2 regions of the Actinocatenispora thailandica genome follow, and region 1 is predicted to be linked to the other one. Evidence: riboswitches for the same ligand, from Rfam matches in the RefSeq annotation. Region 1 holds a riboswitch; the other holds the start of a gene.
What was found. A riboswitch is a leader RNA that binds a small molecule or an ion and turns the genes downstream of it on or off. The one in region 1 is predicted to bind thiamine pyrophosphate.
Positions count from the first base shown of each region.

Region 2: another riboswitch for thiamine pyrophosphate. It lies ahead of thiM (hydroxyethylthiazole kinase); the one in region 1 lies ahead of Athai_RS19910 (ECF transporter S component).

Region 1 is NZ_AP023355.1:4,467,199-4,475,471, reverse strand. It holds gene Athai_RS19920 (energy-coupling factor transporter transmembrane component T family protein) at 1-189, opposite strand, end outside; gene Athai_RS19915 (ABC transporter ATP-binding protein) at 189-1,652, opposite strand; gene Athai_RS19910 (ECF transporter S component) at 1,657-2,247, opposite strand; TPP riboswitch at 2,349-2,463, opposite strand; gene Athai_RS19905 (hypothetical protein) at 2,739-3,278, shown strand; gene Athai_RS19900 (acyl-CoA dehydrogenase family protein) at 3,380-5,308, shown strand; gene Athai_RS19895 (VOC family protein) at 5,481-6,188, opposite strand; gene Athai_RS19890 (serine hydrolase) at 6,288-7,115, opposite strand; gene Athai_RS19885 (Fur family transcriptional regulator) at 7,090-7,473, opposite strand; partial or broken gene Athai_RS19880 (ArsR/SmtB family transcription factor) at 7,488-7,843, opposite strand; gene Athai_RS19875 (DUF6703 family protein) at 7,932-8,207, opposite strand.
Region 2 is NZ_AP023355.1:3,533,173-3,541,445, forward strand. It holds gene Athai_RS15660 (ATP-binding protein) at 16-1,431, shown strand; gene Athai_RS15665 (hypothetical protein) at 1,505-1,828, shown strand; TPP riboswitch at 2,837-2,931, shown strand; gene thiM (hydroxyethylthiazole kinase) at 2,923-3,732, shown strand; gene thiE (thiamine phosphate synthase) at 3,729-4,391, shown strand; gene Athai_RS15685 (bifunctional hydroxymethylpyrimidine kinase/phosphomethylpyrimidine kinase) at 4,388-5,875, shown strand; gene Athai_RS15690 (hypothetical protein) at 6,045-6,614, opposite strand; gene Athai_RS15695 (hypothetical protein) at 7,037-8,242, shown strand.

The DNA of each region.
Region 1 (8,273 bases):
CAGCCGCCGGTAGCTCAACCCGGCGAACGGCAGCACCGCGAGCACCCCGGCCAGCGCCACCGCCGGGGTCACCGGGTCGATCGAGGCCAGTACCGCCAGCGAGACGGCGAGCGCGGCACCGAGCTTGGCGAGCGGGTTGAGCCGCGCGATCGGGGCGTCCGGCGGTGCGACGGCGGGCATGAGGCGCATCAGGCCACCCCCGCCGGGGTGCTCAGCCGGCCGCCGGCCAGCCGGACGGTACGGTCCGCGAGCGCCTCGACCAGGTCGGTGTCGTGGGTGACGACCGCGAGGCCGCGGCCGTCGTCGGCCAGCTCGCCCAGCAGCGCCACCGTCTCCCGCCAGGTCCGCAGGTCCTGACCGAACGTCGGTTCGTCGAGTACCAGCAGCCGCGGTGCGGCCGACAGCGCGGTCGCCACCGACAGCCGGCGCTGCTCGCCGCCGGACAGCGAGTACGGGTTCGCGTCGGCGAGCCGGCTCAACCGCAGCCGGTCGAGCAGCGCGTCGACGGTGGCGGCGATCTCGGCGGCCGGCCGGTGCAGCCGGCGTGGCCCGAGCGCGAGCTCGTCGCGTACCCGGGCGGCGACGAACTGGTGCTCCGGGTTCTGGAACACCGAGCCGATCCGGCCGGCGAGCGCCGCGGCCCGCCACCGGTACGGTGGCTTCGGCTCCGGCCGGCCGGCGGTCAGCGCCGGTTCGGCGACCACCCGCCCGGTGCCGGGCGCCAGCAGCCCGCCGAGCAGCATCGCCAGCGTCGACTTGCCCGAGCCGTTGTGCCCCAGCACCGCGAGCACCTGCCCGGCCGGTACCGAAAGGTCCACATCGGACAGTGCCGGCGCGGTGCGGTCGCGGTGGGTGTAGCCGAGCCGCTCGGCGCGCAGCAAGGCCGGCCCCGCGGTACGGGCCGGGCGTGGCCGCGGGTGCACCGAGCCGGGCACCCAGACCCCTTGCTCGGCCAGCGTTGCGCCGTGCTCGGCGAAGACCCTGGCCGGGGGCCCGTCGACGGCGATGCCGCCGCCGGCGGCGAGCACCACGACCCGGTCGACCAGCGGCAGCGCCTCGGACACCCGGTGCTCGACCAGGATCATGCTGCGGCGCCGGTCGGCCAGTGCGCCGGCGATCGCGGCACGGACCAGGTCGGCACCGGCCGGATCGAGGTTAGCGGTCGGCTCGTCGAGCAGCAGCAGCTCCGGGTCCGGGGCGAGCACTCCGGCCAGCGCCAGCCGCTGCTTCTCCCCGCCGGACAGCGCGTCGGTGGCCCGCTCGCGCGGGTACCCGAATCCGACGGTACGCAGGGTGTCGTCGACCCGCGGCCAGATCGCGGCGGGTGGTACGCCCCGGCACTCCAACCCGAACGCGACGTCGTCGCCGCTGCGGGCCATCACCAGCTGGGTTTCCGGGTCCTGGAACAGGATCCCGGGCCGGTGGGTGCCGCCCGGCGGCCGGCCGTCCAGCAGGATCTCGCCGGCCGACTCGCCGGTGTCGGCGGGCAGCAGCCCGGCGATACCGGCGAGCAGCGTCGACTTGCCGGCGCCCGACGGCCCCAGCAGCAGCACCCGCTCGCCCGGCTCGACCCGCAGGTCGACGTCGCGCACCGCCCAGGCCGAACGGCCCGCGTGCCGCCAGGAGAACCCGCGTACCGCAAGGGTGGTCATGACGTCACACGGTGCGGGCGCGCTCGCGGCCGGCGCCGAACCGGTCGAGCACCCCGGTACCGGCCATCGCCCGGACCAGGGCCCAGCCGAGCAGCCCGGCGAGCAGCAGACCGCTGATCGCGCCGAAGCCGGTGTAGGCGAGCTTCCAGCCCCAGCCCCACGCCGGGTAGTAGGTGAACCATTCCCAGACGGTCGCGAACACCGCCGCCGCGGCGCCGGCCAGCAGCGCCACCGGCAGCTTGAACACCCGGTAGGCGAACAGCGCGAACACCAGTTCGGCGCCGAGGGCCTCGACGAAGCCCTCCAGGACGGAGGTCAGGCCCCACTGGTTGCCGATCAGCGCCTCCACCAGCGCCGCGATCACCTCGACGTACACCGCGGCGCCGGGCTTGCGGATGATCAGCCCACCGAGCACGGCGCCGAGCATCCAGATGCCGATGCCGAGACCGCCGGCCGGCAAGAAGTCGAACGCGGTGCCGAACACGCCCCACAGCAGCGACCACGCCCAGAACACCACACCGATCGCCACGCCGAGCACCGACGCCACGACGATGTCGATCGTGCGCCATCTCAGGCTGCGTGTCGTGTCACCCATCGCTGTACCTCCCAGTCCGTGAACCAGGAGGAGCCACCCGTACCCGGTCATGCCGGACACGGCGACGTGTCGCGGCGAGATGCCGACGGCACGCCGAACTGCGTGAGATCAAACCGAACTCCCTGCGCTGGCATTACCCAGATCAGGTTCGAGGGTCTGCGACCCGGCGGCACCGGTGTCGCACTCTCAGCGTCGTGCGCTCCCCTGTCGATATGCGAGGACCGTCCGGCCCTCATGTTGTCGACTACGACCCTAGTGCCCCGGCGGTAGGAGCTCAATCACCCGAGTCCGCGGTGTGCGCGCACTAACAGACGCGGCCGGTGCGGGCGGGCCGGTCGGCGGCGGCGAGTCGGGGGAGATGGTTCACAGGTTGTTCGAAGGCCGTTGGTCGGTGGGCGTCGGGTTCGCGTGGCAGCCTCGAACGCGTTGGCATCCGCCACCCCCCCCCGGGATTGGGAGGACGAATGATCAGGCGTTGGGGAGCGGTCCTGATGGCGGCGGCCGGTCTCACCGTGGCGGTGAGCGCACCGGCCGCGGCGAGCAACAACACCCCGCGGATTCGCCACCACACCCAGTCCGGGCGGCCCAACCAGACGATCACCTTCGCCCGCACGCCGGATCTGGCCGGTTCGGTGATCCGGGCCACCGCGCGTGGCCCGATCAACGGCTTCGGGACCGCCCAGGTCGTCGACTTCGCCGCCGACGAGGCCACCGGTGGGTTCCGCGGCATCTGGGAGCTGAGCTTCGGCGCCGACACCATCCACTACCAGTTCCGCGGCGTCGCCCGGGACCGCCGACCCGAGCTCGCCGTGCCGGCCGAGCTGGCCGGCCCCGGCACCGCCCTGGTGCCGGTCGGCGGCCAGCCGGAGCGCACCGCCGGCAACCTGCCGGAGTCGATGGACTCCCTGGTCGCGGGCGACTTCCGGTTGCTGGCCGGGACCGGCCGGCTGGCCGGAATCGGCGGTTCCGGCACGTTCCACGGCTTCACCATGCCGGCCGAGGTCGCGGTCGCACTCCCGGTCAGCGACTGATCGTCCGTCCGGCTCGCTCCGGCACGACCTGTGTGATTTGGCTACCTGTGGGTAACACCCACGAGTAGCCTCGACAACAGAGCCGCAGCGAGGGGGTCGAGATGACCGCGACCGTGCGCGACGAGCACCCGGGCCGACACGTCGACGAGGCGGCCGCACGCCGGGCCGCCGAGCAGGCCCGCGAGACCGAGTGGCGCAAGCCCAGCTTCGGCAAGGAGCTGTTCCTCGGCCGGCTGCGGCTGGACCTGGTCCACCCGCACCCGGAGCCGGACCCGGCCGACGTCGAGCGCGGCGAGGCGTACCTCGCGAAGGTGCGCGAGTTCGCCGCCACCCGCATCGACGGCCGCCGGATCGAGCGCGACGACCGCATCGACGACGACACCCTGCGCGGCCTGCGCGAGCTCGGCGCGTTCGGGATGAAGATCGACCCGTCGTACGGCGGGGTCGGCCTGTCGCAGTACTACTACGGCCGCGCCCTGATGGTCATCTCCTCGGCGTCACCGGCGGTCGCCGCGCTGCTGTCCGCGCACCAGTCGATCGGGGTGCCGCAGCCGCTCAAGCTGTTCGGCACCGAGGAGCAGAAACGCAAGTACCTGCCGCGGCTCGCCGCCGGTGAGATCAGCGCGTTCCTGCTCACCGAGCCGGACGTCGGCTCCGATCCGGCGCGGCTGGCCACCAGCGCCACCCGCACCGACGACGGCGGGTACCGGATCGACGGGGTGAAGCTGTGGGCCACCAACGGCGTGCTCGCCGACCTGCTGGTGGTGCTGGCCCGGGTCCCCGACGCCGGGATCACCGCCTTCGTCGTACCGGCCGACGCCGAGGGCATCACGGTCGAGCGGCGCAACGCGTTCATGGGGCTGCGCGGCCTGGAGAACAGCGTCACCCGCTTCCACCACGTGCACGTGCCGGCCGAGGACCGGATCGGCGCCGAGGGGCAGGGCCTGAAGATCGCCCTCACCACGCTGAACACCGGCCGGCTGGCACTGCCGGCGCCGTGCGTCGGCGCCGCCAAGTACAGCCTGGCGGTGGCGCGCGAGTTCGCCGCGGCCCGGGTGCAGTGGGGCAAGCCGGTCGGCAAGCACGAGGCCGTCGGCGGCCAACTCGCCGAGATGGCCGCCGGGACCTACGGCATGGAGGCGGTGCTCGACCTGTGCGACCTGCTCGCCGACGACGACCGCAACGACATCCGGATCGAGGCCGCGATCGCCAAGCTGTACGCCTCGGAGCTGGGCTGGCGCATCGTCGACGCGGGGATGCAGATCCGCGGTGGCCGCGGGTACGAGACGGCCGACTCGCTGGCCGCCCGGGGCGAGCGCCCGATCCGCACCGAGCAACTGCTGCGGGACATGCGGATCAACCGGATCTTCGAGGGCTCCAGCGAGATCATGCGGCTGTTCATCGCGCGCGAGGCGGTCGACCAGCACCTGTCGGTCGCCGGTGAACTGATCGACCCGGAGGTGGCGCTGCCCGGCAAGGCGCGCGCGGGCGCCAGGGCCGGCGCGTTCTACGCGCACTGGCTGCCCGGCCTGGCGGTGGGCCGGGGCCAGAACCCGGCCTCGTACGCCGAGTTCGGGCCGCTGGCCCGGCACCTGCGGTACGTGGAGCGGGCGAGCCGGCGCCTGGCCCGGTCCACGTTCTACGCGATGGCGCGCTGGCAGGGCGGCCTGGAGCGCAAGGAACGGTTCCTCGGTCGCATCGTCGACATCGGCGCCGAGCTGTTCGCGATGACCGCGGCCTGCGTGCGCGCCAGCCGGGACGAGCGCGCCGGCGCGCCGCAGGCGGCCGCTTCCGCCGAACTCGCCGACCTGTTCTGCGTGCAGGCCACCGCGCGGGCCGACGCGCTGTTCGATGCCTTGTGGCGCAACGACGACGAGCTGGCCCGCCGGGCTGCGGCTCGGGTGCTCGACGGCCGGTACGCGTTCCTGGAGGACGGCATCCTGCCGCCGAGCGACGACGGGCCGTGGGTCGCCCACCACGAACCCGGGCCCGCCACGGTGCCCAGCGTGCGCCGGCACGTCCCGCGCTGACCGACCCCACCCCCACCCCCGGCCCCGTCGCCCGGCGAAGTTGATCATGGCGTTGTCTTTCGGGCAAGCGCTTACCTAGCCGACAACCCCATGATCGACGCGGCCAGCGGCCAGCGGGCGGCGGGCGGCGGGCGGCGGGCGGCGGGCGGCGGCCGGCGGGCGGGGCGGTGATTCAGCGGTTTCGCAGGCAGAACTCGTTGCCGTCGGGGTCGGCGAGGACGGTCCAGTCGACGTCGCCCTGGCCGATGTCCAGCCGGCTCGCGCCGAGCGCGAGCAGCCGGTCCAGTTCGGCCTGTGGGTCGCCGTCCGGCGCGAGATCGAAGTGCAGCCGGTTCTTGCCGAGCTTGGGCGCCACGGGCGGGCCGCCCCAGGTGACCTTCGGGCCGCCGTGTGGTGACCGGATCGCGGTCTCCTCGTCCTGGTCCCACACCAGCGGCCAGCCGAGCGCCGCGCTCCAGAAGTACCCGACGGCCTGGGTGCCGTCGCAGGCCAGCGCGCCGAGGAAGCCGCAGTCGGCGAGGAACCTGTTGCCGGCCGGCAGCACGCAGAACTCGTTGCCCTCGGGATCGGCCAGTACCGCGTGCTCGGCGTCCGGTCCCTGCCCGATGTCGATGTGCCGACCGCCGAGTTCCAGCGCCCGCGCCACCGTGCGTTCCTGCTGCTCCGCCGAGGTGCTGGTCAGGTCGAAGTGGATCTGGTTCTGGTCCCGCTTGGGCTGCTCGGAGGGCAGACATCGGATCCGGAAACCGGTGTCGTCGGTGGGTGTCAGCGCCGCGCCGGCCGGATCGTCCGCCGGCTCCCAGCCGAGCACGCCGGCCCAGAAGGCGGCCAGCCCGGCGGGATCGTGCGAGTCGAAACAGAGTGCGTCGAGTCGGGCCATTCCCGGTCTCCGATCCGTCCTGGCCGGGGCCGCTCCCCGGCTGTGAGGAAAGCCACGCTAAGCAGCTCGGACACGGCGCCGCAACCGGATTGGCCGATCTCAGCCGCCCACCGCATCGAGCAGGTGCCGGCCGAGTTGCGCGTGCGCGCGTACCGCGGGATGGGTTCCGCCGTAGTCGTCCGGTTCGGGCAGCCGGTCGGCGAGGAAGACGAACGTGGCGGCCGGCGCACCGTCGGGGCCGAACACGACGCCGACCTCGTGCCGGCAGTCCTCGTCCGCGCCGTGCTTGACCGCGACCCGCTGCCGCTGCGTCGACGACATGTGCCGGCGCACGCCGTCGCAGTACCCGGGCTGCGCCCACCGCATCGCCCGCAGCAGCGCGCGGCTACCAGCGGCCGACAGCAGTGTCCCGGCCGCGAGCCGGTCCAGCAGCGCGTACGTCTCCCGGGCGGTGGTGGTACCGAGGTAGAAGCGCCGCTCGTCGGTCGCGAGCGGCCGCACCCGGGTGTGCCGGAAGCCCTGCGCGGCAAGGAAGTCGTTGATCCGCGGCCCCGGCAGCAGCCGGCCGAGCAGCCGTACCGCGGTGTTGTCGGAGCCGTTGACCAGCGCGACCAGCAGGTGCGCCACGGTCAGCCGGTCGCCGTAGCCGGCCTGCAGGTGCAGCGTGCCGGTGCCCTCGGCGACCAGGTCGGCGGTCAGCTCCACGGTGTCGGTCAGCGCCAACCGGCCCCGGTCGACCTCGGTGAGCACCGCGGCCGCGATCGCCACCTTCTGCACGCTCGCCGCCACGACCACCGCGTCCGCGTCCTCGGCGAGCACCGTGTCGCCGTGCAGCGTCAGGTACGAGTGCCAGCTCCCGCCGGCCGCCCCGGCGCAGCGCGAGTAGGCCGCGGCGAGCGCGTCACCCGGCGCAGGACGGGCAGTCACCGAAGATCTCCACGGTGTGCGAGACCTGCCGGTACCCGTGCTCGGCGGCGACCTTCGCGGCCCACTGCTCGACCGCCGGCCCGGCCACCTCGACGGTGGCACCGCACCGCCGGCACACCAGGTGATGGTGATGGTCCTCCTGCCGGCACCGGCGGTAGAGATGCTCGCCGTTGGGTGGCCGCATGGTGTCCACCTCGCCGGCGTCGGCGAGCGCCTGGAGGGTGCGGTACACCGTGGTCAGGCCGACGGCGTCACCCTGGCCGCGCAGCATCGCGTGCAGGTCCTGCGCGCTGCGGAACTCGTCCACCTCCGACAGCAGTTGCATCACCGCCGCGCGCTGCCGGGTCGCCCGCCCCATCGGCCGCCCCTGGGTCACGAGCCCTCCCCGGCGACGACCGTGTCGACCACGGCCGCGGCGGCCCGGCCGACCGGCTCGGGCTCGCGCGCGTGGCTGACCGCGTCCGCGACGATGTGCGCCACGTGCTCGTCGGCCAGCGAGTACGCGATCTCCCGGCCGCGGCGCTGCCCGCGCACCACGCCGGCGCCCTTGAGCACCCGCAGGTGTTGCGAGACCAGCGGCTGGGGGCGCCGGTCGCGTCGACCAGTTCGTGCACGCAGCGCGGGCCGGCGGCGAGTTCGGTGACCACCGCGATGCGCAGCGGCGCGGCCAGCGCCCGCAGCAGCTCACCCGCCGCCTGGAAGCTCTCGTACCCGTTGGGCAGGCTCATCGGCCGCACCACGGGCACCACGCGACAACAGCGGTCATGCCCCCACCGTATCGCCCCCGCGACGGCGGTCGAGCGGGCCGACGGCCGCTCAGACGAGCTTGACCACCGCGATCACCACGAGGACGGCGATGAGCAGCAACTGCATCGCCCGGCGGGCGGCGAGCAGCCGCGGCCAGGTCACCCGCAGCACCGCGACCAGACCCGCCGCGATCACGAGCAGCACGATCGCGCCGGCCAGCCCCGGCGCGAACAAGCCGACCAACACCACGGCCAGGGCGAAAAGGAACACTCCGGTACGCGGCAGCCCGGACAGCCAGGCGAGCAGCACCTGCGCCCGCCGTACCACCGGTGAACCCTCCGACATAGGCACAGACACTAGAACGTGGCTGCCCGATTCGCACGGGTGGAGCCACCCGGATTCGCCGGGCGG
Region 2 (8,273 bases), 930 kb from region 1:
GAAGGAGGCTGGCCGATGAGTGTCGAACGGTCGCAGCTGGACGGAATGGCACTGTTCGAGCACCTCACCGACGAGCAGGCGGAGTGGATCGCCGAACACGCCGACGAGGTGTCGGTGGCCGCCGGCGAGATGCTGCTGCGGGAGGGCGAGCCGGCCCGCTGCTTCTACGTGCTGCGCTCCGGGACCCTGTCGCTGTTTCGCACCGTGCGCGGCGACGAGGTGGAGCTCAACCGCACCGACCACGTCGGGGCGTACTGCGGGGCGGTGCGGTTCTACTTCGGCGACCAGATCGAGCAGTCCTACGACTCCAGCGTGCGCGCGGTGACCGACTGCGTGTTCTACGCGCTGCCGGCGGACGAGTTCAACGCGGCGTTCGGCCGGTGGTTCCCGATGGCGGTGCACCTGCTGCAGGGCATGTTCGCCGGCAAGCGCAGCACCGAGACGCTGGTGACCCAGCGGGAACGGCTGCTGGCGCTGGGCAAGCTGACCGCCGGGCTCACGCACGAGCTGAACAACCCGGCCGCCGCCGCGGTACGGGCCACCGACGCGCTGCGCGAGCGGGTCGCCGGGATGCGGCACAAGCTGTCCCTGCTGGCGGCCGGCGACCTGCACGTCCAGCAGCTCAAGCACCTCACCGGGGTGCAGGAGGAGTTCGTCGCCCGGGTCGCGAAGGCGCCGGCGCTGACCGCCCTGGAGACCAGCGACCGCGAGGACGCCATCACCGACTGGCTGGACGACCACGACGTCGCCCGCGGCTGGGAGATGGCACCGGTGCTGACCGCGGCCGGGATCACCGTGGACGACCTGGACCTGCTGGCGGCCAGCACCGAGCCGGAGTTCCTGGAGCCGGCGCTGAAGTGGCTGGGCTACTCGGTGGAGACCGAGACCCTGATGAACGAGATCCAGCAGGCGGTGGGACGCATCTCGGCGCTGGTCGGCTCCGCGAAGCAGTACTCCCAGCTCGACCGGGCGCCGCACCGGGTGGTCGACCTGACCGAGGGGCTCGACTCGACGCTGGTGATGATGGCGGTCAAGCTCGGCGAGAACGTCAAGGTCGTCAAGGAGTACGACCCGGCGCTGCCGCCGGTGCCGGCCTACGCGGCGGAACTCAACCAGGTGTGGACCAACATCATCGACAACGCGGTCGACGCGATGGACGGCACCGGCACCCTGACCATCCGTACTCGCCGGGAAGGTGACCGCGCCGTCGTCGAGATCGGCGACACCGGGCCGGGCATCCCGGCGGCGCTGCAGCAGCAGATCTTCGAACCGTTCTTCACCACCAAGCCGATCGGCCAGGGCACCGGGCTCGGGCTGGACGTCAGCTGGCGGATCGTGGTCAAGCGGCACGGCGGCGACCTGCGCGTCACCTCACATCCCGGCGACACCCGGTTCCAGATCATCCTCCCGCTGTCCGCACCGACCGGCTAGGCCACGTTGCTCGGGTGCCTGTTTGCGCTGCCGGTACACACTGACGGTTTCCGTTCGACCCGAAGGACTGAGGGTGCCCGGCCGACCCGAGATCGTCTGCATCTGCGGCTCCACCCGGTTCGTGGACGAGATGCGTGCAGCGAACCGTGACCTGACCTTCGCAGGAGTCATCGTCGTCGCACCGGGCGTCTTCCCGCGCACCGGGGACCACGAAGCAGACGAGTTGCTCACCAACGAGCAAAGGACCGTGCTGGGCGCCCTCCACCTGCGCAAGATCGACCTGGCTGACCGGGTGCTGGTCGTCAACCCCGGCGGGTACGTCGGTGAGTCGACGAGCAGGGAGATCGCCTATGCCCGCGCCACCGGCAAGCCGGTCTCGTTCACCGATCCCGTCTGACCGGCGGACGCTTCGCGCCGCTGTTCCCGCTGTGCAGGTCACGCGCCGTCCGCCGGTGCGATGTGACCGCTCGCAACCCTGCTCGGTGAGGATCCGCCGCCGCCTCCGCTGGATCGGGACCTCGCGCGAGGCGCCCGTGGCTACGGCGTCCGACGAGCCGCCTGCCGCGCAGGTCGGTGCGGCACCGTGCGGTCTCGACGTCGCGCGGCGGGACCCTCGACGCCGCGCCGACCAAGCCGACACGGACGTGATGGGCCACGGCGACCCGCGGGATCATCGGGATCTGGCCGGCGAGCTTTGGTTCACTGTTGCCGTGCACGGCGATCGCCAGCACGTCGGCGTCTCCGGCGATCCGGCCCAGGAACGCCTCGTCGTACAGCGAGCCGGCCTCGGCGGCCAGGGCCGGCCAGGGCCGGCCGCAGCTCGATCCCGGAGACGTCCCGGGCCACCGCGACGACGTGGTGCCCAGGAGCGAGCAGTTCCTTGGTCAGGTGGCCACCGGCATACCCGGTGGCACCGAAGAAGGCGACAGCTGTCACGGCGCTCCCCCTGCGGACGGTGCCGACGGCCACCCGCGGCGCCGGCAATCGGTGGGACCGACGTGAGTGCAGCTCGCCCGGAACGGTCGCGTGCCGCATCGCTCGACCCGGTCGTGCGCTGTCGGCCCGGGGGTTCGGCGGGTTCGAGTGCAGGACCAGCGCAGGCCGCGGGCGGTTCATGGGTGGTGAACGCGGCGCGGTGCTCGGCGCAGCCGAGGATCGGCGCTCGTCCGAGCACCTGACGGCTCGGGTCAGCGGGTGCCGGCCTGCCGAACGCCTACGTGTTCGGACCGCCGAGGTCGCGATCGTCACCGGGCCGGCCCGGGCGGCCCGGGCGGCCCGGGCGGCACGGCCGGTGCGGCCAGTGCGGCCAGTGCGGCCAGTGCGGCCGGTGCGGCCGGTGCGACCGGTGCGACCGGTGCGGCGATGTATGGTGCGGGTGACGGCCGCCGAGGTGGCCGTCACCCGCACTCGTGACACGGGGTGCCCCGCATCGGGGCTGAGATCACACCCGTCGAACCTGATCTAGTTTGTACTAGCGAAGGGATGTCGCGCATGTCGCGCACGCCTGTCTCCCTGCTCGCCGCCGGTCGCGCTGCGCTGGCGGCCGTCCGTTCCTCGACCCCGTTGGTGCAGTGCATCACCAACTCCGTCGCCGTCAACACCACCGCGAACGCGCTGCTCGCCCTCGGCGCCGCACCGGCGATGGTCGACCTCCCCGAGGAGGCCGGCGGGTTCGCCGCCGCCGCCTCGGGCCTGCTGGTCAACCTCGGCACGCCCGGGGCCGAGCACCGGGCCGCGATGCGCGCCGCGGTGGCCGGGGCCACGGCCGCCGGCACCCCGTGGGTACTGGATCCGGTCGCGGTCGGTTCCCTGCCGGTACGCACCGAGCTCGCCGCCGTGCTGTCCGACGCCGGCCCGGACGTGGTGCGCGGCAACGCATCGGAGGTTCTCGCGGTGGCCGGAGCCGGCGCCGGTGGACGCGGCGTCGACGCCACCGACGACGCGGAGGCGGCGGCCGACGTCGCGGCGGAGCTGGCCGTCCGGACCGGCGCGGTGGTCGCCGTGTCCGGCCCGGTCGACGTGATCACCGACGGCCGGGACACCGTTCGGGTACGCAACGGGCACGTGCACCTGACCCGGATGACCGGCGGCGGCTGCGCCCTTGGCGCGGTCATCGCCGCCTTCGCCGCGACCGGCCCGGACCGGCTGGCGAGCACCGTCGCCGCGGTACTGACCTACACGGTGGCCGCCGAACTCGCTGCCGAGCGCGCGGCGGGGCCGGGCAGCTTCGCCCCCGCTTTCCTGGACGCCCTGTCCGTCGTGGATGGTGCCGTGCTCGATGCCCGGGCGAGCCTGGCATGACCGGCGCCGGGGCACGACCCGACCTGTCCCTCTACCTGATCGCCGACGTGACCAGCTGCCGCACCGCCGGCCGGTCGGTGGTGAAGACCGCGGCGGCCGCCGCGCGGGGCGGCGTCACCGCCGTCCAGCTGCGGGACAAGCGCGCTCGCGGCGGCGAACTGCTCGACACCGTGCGTCGGGTCGCCGAGGTGCTGCCGCCGCGGATCCCGCTGATCGTCAACGATCGGGTCGATGTCTATCTCGCCGCCCGGCTGGCCGGTATCCGGGTTGCCGGAGTCCACATCGGGCAGTCCGACCTGCCGGTGCCGGTGACCCGGACGATGATCGGCCCGGACGCGCTACTGGGGCTCAGCGCCGCCACCGCCGACCAGCTCGCTGCGGCGAACCGGGCACCGGTCGACTACGTCGGAATCGGCGCGCTGCATGCCACCGACACGAAGCAGGATGCGCCGCCGCCGCTGGGTACCGACGGGTTTCGCCGGCTCGCCGGGTTGTGCCGTCGGCCGGTGGTGGCGATCGGCGGCATCTCGGCCGACGATCTGCCCGGCCTGCGCACCGCCGGCGCCGCGGGGGCGGCCGTGGCCGCCGCGGTGTGCCGGGCGCCCGACCCGTACCGGGCAGCGACGCGGCTGGCCGCCGCCTGGCGGGAGGCGGCGTGATCCCCCGGGTGTTGTCGATCGCCGGCACCGACCCCACCGGCGGCGCCGGCATCCAGGCCGACCTGAAGAGCATCGCGGCGACCGGTGGGTACGGCATGGCGGTGGTGACCGCGCTGGTCGCGCAGAACACCCGTGGTGTTCGCGGCGTGCACGTGCCACCGCGGGGGTTTCTGGCCGAGCAACTGGCCGCGGTCAGTGACGACGTCGAGATCGATGCGGTGAAGATCGGGATGCTGGCCGACGGCGCCGCCATCGAGGCCGTCTCGCACTGGCTGCGCAGCTGCCGGCCACCGGTGGTGGTCCTCGACCCGGTCATGGTGGCGACCAGCGGTGACCGGTTGCTGGATGCGGGTGCCGAGCGGGCGCTGCGGGGGCTGATCGGCCAGGCGGATCTGGTCACGCCGAACATCCCCGAGCTGGCGGTGCTCGCCGGCTCGGCGCCGGCCACCGACTGGGGCGGAGCCACCACACAGGCGCTGGACGTGTCCCGGCGGTTCGGGGTGCTGGTGCTCGCCAAGGGTGGGCACCTACCCGGGGGCACCGTGCGCGACGCGCTGGTCGACGCCGCGGGACGGCTGGCCGGTGGCCGCACCATCGTGGAGTTCCGCGGCGAGCGGGTGGACACCCGCAACACGCACGGCACCGGTTGCTCGCTGTCCTCCGCGGTGGCGACACTGCGGGTGCGGCACGGCGACTGGGTGCCCGCTGTCGGGTCGGCACGGGAGTGGCTGGCCGAGTCGATCGCGGCCGGCGCCGATCTGCGTGTCGGCGGCGGGAACGGCCCGGTGCACCACTTCGCCGGGCTCTGGTCACGGGGCGGCCTGCACACCCGGCCAGTGCCGGCCCAGCTGGCAGGACGGTGGTGGCACCAGGTTGCCGACGTGCGACGTGACATCGAGTCGCTGCCTTTCGTCCGTGGACTCGCCGACGGCAGTCTGGACCGCGCCGCGTTCGACTGGTACCTCGCTCAGGACGCGTGCTACCTGCGGGACTACTCGCGCGCGCTGGCCTCGGCGAGCATGCTCGCTACCGGTCCGACAGAGCAACGGTTCTGGGCGGAGTGTGCACGAGGCGCGCTGGCCGAGCGAGAACGGCTGCACCGCGCCGTGCTCGGCGGGCTGGGGCAGCCACCGGTCGCGCCGAGCACCGCCCGCTACGTCGACCACCTACTGGCCGCCGCGGCGCGCGGCGACTACCGGGTGCTCGTCGCGGCGCTGTTGCCGTGCTTCTGGATCTACCAGGACCTCGGCAGCCGGTTGGCCCGGCGAGGCGGGCCGGACCACCCGTACCGGGCCTGGTTGGACGCCTACGGTGACGACGAGTTCGCGGCCCAGAACGAACGGGCCATCGACCTCGTCACGACCGCGGCGGCGACGGCCGACGAGCCGACTCGGGACCGGATGTGGCATGCCTTCCGGGTCTCCTGCCAGCACGAAGTGGCGTTCTTCACCGCGCCACTGGCCGCCAGCCGCCCAACGGGCTGAGCGCGACCGCGGGTGGCAGGCCCGGCACCGGTCGGGCCGCGGCACCGCAGATGGTCACCCGGCCGGCGCCCAGCGCGCACGACCGCGCCGGACGCCGGCCGAGGGCACGACGGCGCCGAGCGCCGGCCCGGGGGCACGACGGCGTCGGGCGCCGGCCGGGGGCGCCGGGTCAGCGCTGCTCGTGCACGCCGCGGGCGGTGCGCAGCAACTCCGAGGGGCCGTACCGCTCGGGATCCATGTCGACCGAGACCGCGAGGCCGGGTCGGACCAGCCAGAACACCCGGTCGTCGGTGCGCAGGCCGGGGTGGCTGCCGACCGGCACCGGCCTCAACCGCCAGCTGCCCGGATCCTGCTCCAGATAGTCGGTCAGGTAGCCGCGCAACGCGGCCAGGCTGGACAGCCGGTCACCGCGCAGCGTTTCGATCGTCAGGTCGACCCGCCAACCGGCGCCGTGCCGGCTCTCCCAGTCACGGGAGTGGAAGGTCACGTCGTTCCACTCGTATTCGAAGTCCGACGGAGTACCGAGGCCGGTGGGCAGGTGCGTGAGCCGGAACCCGTCGAGCACCGGTGCCCGGCGGGACGCGGCGGCGGGCGACACGACCGGGGTCGACCAGTCACGGACACCAGACGCGGTGGCGCCCGCGTGCGCCGGCAGGGCCGGCGCGACCGCGCACATCGCGCCGACGGCCAGGCCGGCGATCGACAGGCGTCGGGCCCGGCGGGAGTGTTGCAGCGACATGACTGCTCCGTTTCGTTCGTGCGGAACCCGCACGGCGGGTGGGACGGCATCCATCGTCGGCCGGCTCCGAGCCGGATCGGCTGGGCCGCAACGAATCTGTGGACGACCGACCCCCTGTGGACAACCTTGCCGATCCGCGCGGCGAGTGCTATACGCGGGTCCGCGACGAGCACCGCGCGGCTGCGGCAGCGAGCGCGGCCCGCGCACCACGACCGACACCGACACCGACACCGACACCGACACCGACACCGACGAGCGCACCACGACCCCGGGCGGCGGGCGCGCGGCGGGCGCACCACGGGCGCGCAGCGAAGGCCAGCCGGCAGAAAATTACAATCTTTCGGTCAACAAGGGCAGCGGGCTACATCTCTCGCGGGATACCGTGAGAGCCCCATTTCGGCTCAGTGACAAGGGGTTCCGTCATGGCAGTCCGGAAGAGACTCGTGGCGCTCGCCGCCACCGGCGCGGTGCTGTTGGCCGGCGCGGCCCTCACCGCCACCACCTCGACCATGGCCTCCGCGGCCGGCGGTCCGACCACGTTGCCGGCCAGTCAGTACACCCTGACCTCCGACTACCACAAGTACGACACGCTCGACTCCGCGCTGGTGAGCAAGCTCGGCACCGCCTCGGTCGACACGGTGATGAAGAACGCCAACCACACCCGCACCGGCATCACCGACTCCCTCGGCATCGCCGGCTACCAGACCGGGTTCCGGTTCGACTCCGGCGACAACTCCGACTGCACCAACTACCCGCAGGGCATCACCTCCAGCCGGGACGCGATCGGCACCGCGAACAGCGGCAACTACGACGGCCACCAGCTGATCCTGGTCAGCTGGTACACCAAGGCCGGCTGCGGCGGATCCCAGGCCCGCAGCCGCATCACGCTGGTCGACTGGGACGCCACCTGGCCGAACAAGTACCGCAAGATCCTGCTGGTGGAGCCGGCCGGCACCGCCAGCACGCCGAACTTCACCGACATCCCGATCCATGCCGGCGGCGTCTCCTGGTACGGCGACTACCTCTACGTCGCCGACACCGGGCACGGCATGCGGGTGTTCAACATGAAGAAGATCCTCAAGACCGACACCAGCGGCAGCTCCAGCGAGATCGGTCGCCAGTCCGACGGCACCTACCACGCGCACAACTACGCCTACGTGCTACCGCAGGTCGGCACGATCACCTCGCACACCACCTCGGGCACCTCGCTGGTCTGGTCGACGATCTCGCTGGACCGGGTGAGCAGGTCGATCGTGATGACCGAGTACACCTGCGCCAGCTGCACGAACTACCCGCAGCGATCCCCGCGTGCGGTACGGTTCCCGTTCGCGTCGGGTGCCACCACGTTCGCCGCGACCACCACCGCGACCCAGGCGCTGCACCTGCCCTGGTACAACCTGAACGGAGTCGGCTCGCACAACGGGCGCTGGTGGTTCAACTCCTCGGGCGCGAAGAAGCTCTACTACTGGACCCCGTCGACCGGCTCGCACACCTACAACTGGGTCGGCGGTGGCGAGAGCCTCAGCTACTGGGAGGACGCGTCCGGGCCGGACCTGCTGTGGTCGCTGCAGGAACCCACCGGTCACCGCAACGTCTTCGCGGTCACCCAGGCGACCTACGGGCCCTGACCGCCGCCGCGGCGAATCGGGCCGGGCCGGT